4 regions of the Terrabacter ginsenosidimutans genome follow, and region 2 is predicted to be linked to each of the others. Evidence: riboswitches for the same ligand, from Rfam matches in the RefSeq annotation. Region 2 holds a riboswitch; each other region holds the start of a gene.
The links. Region 2 has a riboswitch for cyclic di-AMP ahead of ABD831_RS01330 (transglycosylase family protein). Riboswitches for the same ligand answer to the same signal wherever they lie in the genome.
Positions count from the first base shown of each region.

Region 1: linked by a shared signal. The riboswitch ahead of ABD831_RS04685 (CHAP domain-containing protein) and the one ahead of ABD831_RS01330 (transglycosylase family protein) in region 2 are both predicted to bind cyclic di-AMP.
Region 3: linked by a shared signal. The riboswitch ahead of ABD831_RS16520 (C40 family peptidase) and the one ahead of ABD831_RS01330 (transglycosylase family protein) in region 2 are both predicted to bind cyclic di-AMP.
Region 4: linked by a shared signal. The riboswitch ahead of ABD831_RS11710 (C40 family peptidase) and the one ahead of ABD831_RS01330 (transglycosylase family protein) in region 2 are both predicted to bind cyclic di-AMP.

Region 1 covers NZ_BAABDC010000001.1:1,005,881-1,008,071, forward strand. The annotation lists gene ABD831_RS04675 (hypothetical protein) at 1-25, shown strand, start outside; gene ABD831_RS04680 (sortase domain-containing protein) at 43-831, shown strand; cyclic di-AMP (ydaO/yuaA leader) riboswitch at 1,068-1,257, shown strand; gene ABD831_RS04685 (CHAP domain-containing protein) at 1,263-2,138, shown strand.
Region 2 covers NZ_BAABDC010000001.1:260,995-263,185, forward strand. The annotation lists gene ABD831_RS01320 (sialidase family protein) at 1-70, shown strand, start outside; tRNA gene ABD831_RS01325 (tRNA-Thr) at 255-327, opposite strand; gene ABD831_RS01330 (transglycosylase family protein) at 477-1,163, opposite strand; cyclic di-AMP (ydaO/yuaA leader) riboswitch at 1,168-1,356, opposite strand; gene ABD831_RS01335 (serine/threonine-protein kinase) at 1,702-2,191, opposite strand, start outside.
Region 3 covers NZ_BAABDC010000006.1:11,327-13,517, forward strand. The annotation lists gene ABD831_RS16515 (DsbA family oxidoreductase) at 1-218, opposite strand, end outside; gene ABD831_RS16520 (C40 family peptidase) at 316-1,086, opposite strand; cyclic di-AMP (ydaO/yuaA leader) riboswitch at 1,090-1,254, opposite strand; gene ABD831_RS16525 (iron-dependent transcriptional repressor DtxR) at 1,461-2,156, opposite strand; gene ABD831_RS16530 (MFS transporter) at 2,186-2,191, opposite strand, start outside.
Region 4 covers NZ_BAABDC010000003.1:300,189-302,379, forward strand. The annotation lists gene ABD831_RS11705 (FBP domain-containing protein) at 1-376, opposite strand, end outside; cyclic di-AMP (ydaO/yuaA leader) riboswitch at 731-888, shown strand; gene ABD831_RS11710 (C40 family peptidase) at 1,067-1,474, shown strand; gene ABD831_RS11715 (GAF and ANTAR domain-containing protein) at 1,748-2,191, shown strand, end outside.

The DNA of each region.
Region 1 (2,191 bases), 740 kb from region 2:
TCGTCGCGCGCGTTCGCGCGCCTGAGCGACCGAGGCCCTCACATGCCTGAGCCCACGCAGTCTCCCGACGGCGACCGGCCGGCCGGCCACGTCCGTCGCCACGGGCGTGCGGCCGTGGCGGCGGCCGTCGCGGTCACGGCCGTCCTGGTCGTCGTCGGGATCGTCGCGCTCGTGCTCGGGCTCAGAGGGACACCCGGCTCGCCGCAGCCCGCGGCGGGCCGGGTGCCCCCCATCTCGCAGATGTCCAGCCCGCCCGGTCCCGCCACCCCATCCGGTTCAGGCGCCTCGTCGACGCCGCCACGTCAGAGCGCGACGTCGAGTCCCGGGGCCGACCGGGGCGCCGCCGGGAACGGCAGCATCGGGGACTTCCTCGAGGCCTCCGAGCCGACCTCGATCGAGATCCCCTCGATCGGGGTGCGGTCCCGGCACTTCGTGCCGCTCAGCGTCCAGCGCGACGGCACGATCTCGGTGCCGGGCACGGCGCAGGAGGTCGGGCTCTACGACGCCGGCCCCACGCCGGGGCAGCTCGGCCCCTCGGTGCTGGCGGCCCACGTCGACACTCCTTCCGGGGTGCCGGGGATCTTCCACGAGCTGCGCCGGGTCAGGGCGGGCGACGTCGTCAGGGTCTCGCGCCGGGACGGCTCGCACCTGACCTTCACCGTCGACCGGGTCGCGGCCTACAACAAGGCGCATTTCCCGACCGAGCTCGTCTACAAGGGCGACTTCACCAAGGCGGAGATCCGCCTCGTGACGTGTGGGGGGCCCACCGACAGCCGCAACGAGTACCGCGACAACGTCGTCGTCTTCGGCCACCTGACGAACGCGAGCTGAGCGCCCGGCGGACTACCCGCGAGGGGCGGGTGGCTGGCGCCCGTCAGCTGTGACTCCGGTCACACCCAGCCGCAGGTAAAGCGTTGGTATAGGCGCTGAAAACAGACATTCAGGTCTCCCCCTACGCGCCGCCGTTACCGTGGCGTGACATTTGCCAGTTCTGTCGTCTACTCTTCCGGGAGTCCGGCTACCTGGTCGGACTCTCGTGAGGTGGACCGCCTAGTCCTGTCACCGCCTGACGAGAGAGATCAAACCTTGTGACAGGAGCGGAGGAACCACACGTTTCTCCGGGCGTCCGGCGCAACGACTTCGGACGCCCTTGGGGTGAAGACCGCACCCGCCACGCGAACGCTCGCGCGGTGGGGGCAGACCGGGCACCTTTCCGCCCGAACCCGACAGCTAACTTCGTAGGCGCGGAGAGGTACAAACGCGTGAACATTGAGAACACCCGCGGCCGCCACCGTGCGCCAGGTCGCCACAATCCCCTCAACGAGCTCAAGCTGCTCGCCCGTGAGTCGGCTCAGCCGGCCATGAAGGCGGGCGCTGTCGTCGCCGCCACCGGTGGCCTCGTCGCCACCTTCGCCAACCCGGCGAGTGCCGACACCCTGACCCCCAACTCGGGCAACGTCGCTGCTGCCGGCGCCGAGTCCGCGGCCCCGGCTGCCGTCGGCCCCGCGACCGCTGCTGCTCCGGCCGCATCGACCGCGCTGTCGAAGATCGGCTACGCCCCCGCGGTGCAGCAGGCCGTCGCCCAGCGCGTCGCCAAGCCCAAGCCGCAGGTCATCGAGGACGTCCAGGTCAAGACCGAGCGCGCCGCCGCCACGAAGGCTGCCGCTGACCGCAAGGCCGCCGCTGCGCGCGCCTCGCGCGACCTGACGCGCAAGACCCTGACGGCGAGCACCTCGTCGGCCAAGGTGAGCGTGAACGCCTCCGTGCCGAGCGCCTCGTCCGGCATGCGCGCCTCCTCCAACTGGGCCACCGCCGGCCAGTGCACGTGGGGCGCCCTGAACAAGTGGTACCAGTCCGAGGGCTACTACCCCGGCGGCTGGACCGGCAACGCGATGGCCTGGGCCTCCGGCGCTGCGTCCGCTGGCTACACCGTGACCAGCACGCCGCGCACCCGCTCGATCCTCGTCATGCAGCCCGGCGTCCACGGCTCCTCGAGCGTCGGCCACGTCGCGTGGGTGACCGCGGTCAACGGCAACCAGGTGACGATCATCGAGATGAACGCCCTCGCCGGCGCGTACAACTACAACACGCGCACCCTGACCGACGGTCCGGGCATGAAGTACATCTACGCGCCGTGACCCACGGGTCGTGACCGCGGAGTTCTCCGCGAGCTGAGCGCGTACGAAGGGGA
Region 2 (2,191 bases):
GGGTCCGATCTACTACCAGCAACAAGTGCTGGCCACGGTGCCCCGGACCGACTTTGGCGCCGGCTACTGAGGCTCCATCAAACGGCCTGTTCAGCCGCCGTTCCCGGCCCTCGGAGTCTCAGGCAAGAAGTCGCGGGGAGACCTCCCTGCCGCTAAGCCCCGATTGCTGGGCTCGTCCTGTCGACGGGCTGTCCGCCCTGCCTCACGGCGGCGAAACCGCAGGTCAGGAGCACCATGAACCCGCCTGAGCAGAGAGCTGGCGAGGGGACTCGAACCCCTAACCGCCTGTTTACAAGACAGGTGCGCTACCAATTGCGCCACGCCAGCACGTCCTCGGCCGCAAGCCGTGGACGGGCGAAAGCGTAACCGAGCCCGACGGCATACGCCCAAACCGGTGGAACGGGGAACGAGAGAACGGCCCCGCGCAACCCAGGGGTTGGTCGCGCGAGGCCGTCCGGCTCAGTTGTATCAGGAACTCACGGAAGACGCAGCGTCTGACCCACGAAGATGAGATTCGGGTTCGTGACCCGGGCCCCGTTGGCCTTCCACAGGGCCTTCCAGCCGCCGGCCACGTGGTAGCGCGCGGCGAGCTTGCCGAGGGTGTCACCGTTGCGGACGGTGATCTTGGCGCCCTTGGCCGTGTTGGTCGTCGCCGGCTTGGTCGCGTAGGTCTTCTTCTTCGAGACCGTCTTCTTCTTGGCCACCGGCTTGGTCGCCGACGGCTTCTTGGCCGCGATGGCGGTGCGCGTCGTCGACCGCGAGACGGCCGTCGTCGTGGCCCCGCCGTTGGAGCGGGTCAGGCCGGCACGCTTGGAGCAGACGGGCCAGGCGCCGGGTCCCTGCGAGGCGAGCACGCGCTGCGCGATCGCGATCTGCTCGGCCTTGGAGGCGAGGTCGGCACGGGAGGCGTAGGCGCCGCCACCGAAGCCGCGCCACGTGCTCGAGCTGAACTGCAGGCCGCCGTAGTAGCCGTTGCCGGTGTTGATGTGCCAGTTGCCGCCCGACTCGCACGAGGCGACCGAGTCCCAGACGGAGGCGGCCTTGGCCGACCCTGCCGTGGTGATGCCACCGACGATGGTGGCGGCTCCAGCGATTCCGACTCCCGCAAGGCGCTGCTTGACCGAGGTCTTCCTGGCCACAGCATGCTTGGACATGTACTGCATGGGTGATTCCTTCCTGACGCGCGCCTGCGGGGTTAGCTGTCGGGTTGGGGCGTCAGGTGCCCTGTCGCAGATGCGACTTCACCCCCAGGCCAGATCTCGTCCTCTTTGACACGTGCTTCGACACACATGCACTCACTGGCCACACTGGGTCCCCCGTCCTCGCCCGGCCCACGGGTGTGGGCTACATCCCTGGCTGGCGAGGCTCGGCGCGCTCAGGGAACGGATTCAATGGGTGTCCATGTGAAGTTGTGGGAGCGTTCGTGTGGAGCCGGACGCGACGAAGCGACCCGGGAGCCAGTGCTACAGCTCCCGCTCCGACCCGAGGGTCGGGTGCCGCCGAGCACTGACGGTACGTGAGGTTTCAACCCCGCACAACCCAAGTCGAGACACTTCCGTGATCTTTTTCCCAGCCGATCTCGGGGGCGATGCGCTACCTCGCACAGGACGCGCACAGACCTCCTCGACGACACGCACAGTGGCCCAACCGGCACCGCGGACACGACACGTGGGGCCGGCCTGTCTGACGCAGGCGGGCCGGTCAGGCTCCGAACGGGTTGCCGGAGAAGGGGCTCCAGGTGAGGCTCGCGCCCTGCTGCAGCGCCACGAGAGCAGCTGCGACGCCAAGGACGACGAGGAGTCCCGCCACGACCTGTGACGCGACCCCCGCGGGCACCAGGCTGCGCGCGATCGAGCGCGACCCCCGCCGGAGGGAGGCGCCACCCGGCCCCCACCACAGCATGAGCAGGCCGAGGACCCCGCCGACCGCCAGGGTGATCGGCGTGCCGGGGCCGAGGTCGGTCCCCTGCGTGCCGGCCAGCAGGAGAGCCCCGGCGAAGATCCCGGCCAGCGCGACGGCCACCGGCAGCAGCAGCCCCACCGCGGTCGCGATGATGCCGACGACGAGGTGCCAGGGGCTGGAGACGACGGCGAACGGCACGTCGCTTCGCCGACGCCCGAAGTCGTAGCGCCTCATCACGAGGGCCGTGACGGAGCGGTCGGTGGCGCGAGCCAGCACGGAGAGGGCCGCC
Region 3 (2,191 bases), on a different contig from region 2:
ACGGACAGGTGCTCGCTGACGGGCACCGCTCCCCCGACGGCGACGTCAGGGTCCAGCTCGAACGACCGCAGCCGCACGGTGACGTCGTGCGGGCGTTCGAACGCCGCGACCGCCGCCTCGACGCGCCGCTTGGCGACCCACGAGTAGGGGCAGACCAGGTCGCTCCAGAGGTCGAGCTCGATGAGGGTCGTGGACTCGGCAGCACGCTGATCGGTCATCGACTCAGTCAACCACGGCCCGCACCGCCCCCGGGAAAGCGTTGCGCCCCCACCGGAGTCGGTGGGGGCGCAACGGCAAGGCGTGAGAGGTGACGGCTCAGAAGCGGCCGTAGCCCGACGGGGTGGTCCAGATCGAGTGGTTGCCGATCACGGTGCCGGTGCGCTGGGCGTCGATCATCCGGCCCGGGCTGACGTAGATGCCCACGTGGTAGGCCGGCGAACCGAAGAAGACGAGGTCACCGGGGCTCGGGTTGCTGACGCGGGTCGCTGCCGCCTGCTGCGCCGACGCGGTGCGCGGGATGGAGATCCCGGCCTGGCGGTAGACGTAGGAGGTGAAGCCGGAGCAGTCGAAGCCCGACGGCGACGAGCCGCCGTAGACGTACGGGACGCCGAAGAAGGACTGCGCGATGCCGACGATGCCGCTGGCGCTCGGGGCGGGCGCGACGTTGAGGGCGGGGCGGGCGGCCGAGCGGGAGACGCGCTGCGAGGCGGCCTTGCGGTCGGCGGCCGCCTTGTCGGCGGCGGCCTTCTCGGCGCGGTCCGCCTTGACGACGATGTCCTCGATGACGACCGGCTTGACCTTGGCCTGCTTGAGCCCGGGTGTCGCGAAGCCGATGGCCGAGAGGGCGTTGCCGGCCTTGAGCGTGCCGACGGCGGGGCCGACGGCCGCGGGGCCGGCGACGACGCTGCTCGAGCCGTCAGCTGCGTTCGCCGTGCCGGCGAACGAGGCGATCAGGCCACCGGAGGCCGCCACGACCGCGGCGCCCTTCACAGCGGGCTGAGCAGACTCCTTGGCGATCGTCTTGAGCTCGGCGATCGCGTTGAATCGACCGGGGGCGCGGTGGCGCCCGGAAACGTTCTGAGCCACAGATAGACCTCTCGACGCCTACGAGGTGAGCTGTCGGGTTCGGGCTGGAGGTACTGCCCGGCCTTCGCTCGGACCAGGTTCGGTCCACGGAGGGCTTCACCCCGAGGGCGTCTCTCGACGCCCGGAGAAAGTGGTTCCCCCGCTCCTGCCATGCGGTTCGTGCTGAGCCTCAGGTCGATGGCAGGACTAGGCGGTCCGACCCGGGGCACTCGCTCGACGGGGAGAGCAAGTTCGCCCACCGTACCCAAGTCGATCTGCCTTGTCACCTCCGAGTTCCCGGAAGTCAAAGATTTTTCCGGGGGCCCCGCAGAGGCTGGCGAAGCATGACAAAAGGGCCCCACCAACCGGGGCAGACCCTGACGAATACAGAGTGTTCAGGCAGCCTGACAGAAGACGTGGACGGCCACGTCGTCAGGCAGTGAGACGCCTGTCGAGCGCTCGCTGCCCTCACGAACCGCGACGACACGGCCACCGTCGCGCACGACCTCGACCCGCGCGCCGGGCACGACGCCGGCGCTCGTCAGCAGCGCGAGCGCCTCGGGGTCGACCTGCACGGGCTCTCCGATCCGGCGGATCGTCACGACCGCGGGGGCCTCCCCCACCGCTGCGGTGAGGGTGGTGAGACCGGTGAGGAAGTCGGCGTCCTGGCGCACGCCCAGCTCGTCGAGCCCGGGGATGGGGTTGCCGTAGGGGGACTCGAGGCCCTCGCCGATGAGACCGAGGATCTTGCGCTCGACCTTCTCGGACATCACGTGCTCCCAGCGGCAGGCCTCGTCGTGGGCGTACTCCCACTCGAGCCCGATGACGTCGACGAGCAGGCGCTCGGCCAGCCGGTGCTTGCGCATGACCCGCGTGGCGAGCAGGCGCCCGTGGTCGGACAGCTCGAGGTGGCGGTCGCCCGACACGGCGACGAGGCCGTCGCGCTCCATCCGCGCCACGGTCTGCGACACGGTGGGACCCGAGTGACCGAGACGCTCCGCGATGCGCGCGCGCAGGGGGACGATGCCCTCCTCCTCGAGCTCGAAGATGGTGCGCAGGTACATCTCGGTGGTGTCGATCAGGTCCGTCACGGTCATACCTTCTCAGAGTCGGAGAGCGCTCAAGG
Region 4 (2,191 bases), on a different contig from region 2:
GCCGCACGTGCGCCGAACAGCGGAAGTCGGCGTGGACGAGCGTGCCGAGGCTGTTGCCCTCGCGGCCCGCGGCGCCCGCCCGCCTGGCGACGAAGAGGGACACCTCGCTCGTCGCGAACACGTCCTCGCACCAGGCGCACATCGTGCTCGCCTTGCGCGTGCGCTCCGAGGCCCGCAGGACGAAGCCGACGGGTGCGTCGTCGACGGGGACCACGGCATACGCCCGTTGGGGGTTGCTGCGGTCGACCCAGCCGAGGACGTCGAGCGTCTCCCAGTCGAGGTTCTCGAGGTCTGGTGGGAGGCTCGCCTGCTTGGCCTCGCGTCGGGAGGTGTTGACGAAGGAGGCGCGAATCTCGTTCTCTGTCAGGGGTTTCACGGTCTGTTCCTGTCGGTCGGCATGACCGGATGGCCCGGTCAGCCAGGGTGGGGGAGATGGCGTCGGACCGTGTCCGCTGAGCAGGCCATGATGGCCCCCACCTCTCCGCGGGCCTCCCCGCCGACGATCGACCTGCTCCCGAGCGGAGCGGCGTCCATGATGCGTCGATCCGACCGGAACGGTCCACCCATTAACCGGCGGCCTGTCCCGGTCAGGCACCGTCTGCCCCGGTTCGCTCTCATTTGACGTGGCAAACATTGCCAGAATTTGTCCTACCGCGATGCTTTCGTGACCTTCTCTGTCACATTCGATGAATGTTCATCGTCCGGGGTCTCCCCCGGACGGCCCGCCGGACGCCGAATCCTGTCCACCGGTGGGGCAGCCAAGCAATGACGGACAGGAGTGGGGGACCCACCTTCGGACCGGCCTGCCGGTCCTTGGGGTGAAGCCGCATCTGCGGCCGGGCAACTTCCGCCCGAACCCGACAGCTCACCTCACAGGCGTGGGAAGGACCAACCCATGTCCGCTTCTACTTCTGCACGTCGAATTTCCTTGCAGTCCATGGCAATAGCGCCACTTGTGACCGCAGCACTGCTGGTCGGGACTGTCGGCACCTCGCCGGCCCCGACAGCCTCCGCGCCGAGTGCACCGGCAGCATCAGCCGCCTCGGCCCTCCCGGCCCGAGCGTCGGTGAACCTGGCAGCGAAACCCGTCGCCTACGTCACCCCGGCGTCCATAGCCATCCCGCGCGGGCTCAAGGCCGTCAGGATCGCGGCCGCCCAGAAGGGCAAGCCCTATCGCTGGGGCGGCGCTGGGCCGTCGTCCTTCGACTGCTCCGGGCTCGTCTACTACATCTACAAGAAGAGGCTGCACGTCTCGCTGCCGCGCACTGCCAACGCCCAGCGACTGAAGACGATGCGCATCGCCAAGGCCAGCCTCCGGCCCGGCGACCTCGTCTTCTTCATGTCCGGCGGCCGCGCCTACCACGTGGGCATCTATGCCGGCCACGGCAAGATCTGGCACTCGCCGAGGCCTGGCCAGCGCGTCCAGCTGTCGAAGCTCTGGACGTCGCGCTGGGTGGCGGGGAGGGTGCGCTGACCCTGGCGGTGGTCGACTCGGGTGTTGCGGGACGAGGGGATCCCGGCTCGATCGGACCAGGCGGGAGCGCAGGGAACGCGGTCACGACGCGGTCCCTGTGCTCCCGTTTGGCGTAGACTGGACGTATCGATTTCGAGAGACTGCAGTTGCCGATCTCCCCCGGCGCTCAGGGCTGGCAGCGTGTGGGTCAGCGCATCTCAGACCAGCTGGTCTAGCGAGCGAGGGCGTGAACCATGGGCACACGAGGCGGCATCTGCGGGACCCGCTCCAGTGATGGATGACAACCGGGGTGAGTACGGACGCGCTCACGGCGACTGGCAGTCCGACGACGCGAGCCGCGTCGACCGACTCGCCGCACTGAGCCAGATGGTCGATTGCGAGCCGCCCGCGAGGGGACACTCGCCGGGCCTCATCAGCAGCCTGAACAGCCTCTGCTCCGTGGCCGTGCGCGAGGTTCCTGCGAGCGGTGCGGGTCTGAGCCTGACAGCCGGGCAGCCGGGTGCCGGCAGCGCGGCTGCCTGGTCCGGGCACAACGCCCAACGGCTCGAGGAGCTGCAGTTCAGCCTGGGGGAGGGCCCGTGCATCGAGGCGGTCGACGTGCGCCGGCCCGCCTTCGAGCCGGACCTCACCACGACGGGGTCTCGACGCTGGCCGCTCTATGCGCCGGCGGCCTGCGACCTGGGAGCCCGCGCGGTGTTCGCGGTGCCGCTCCAGATG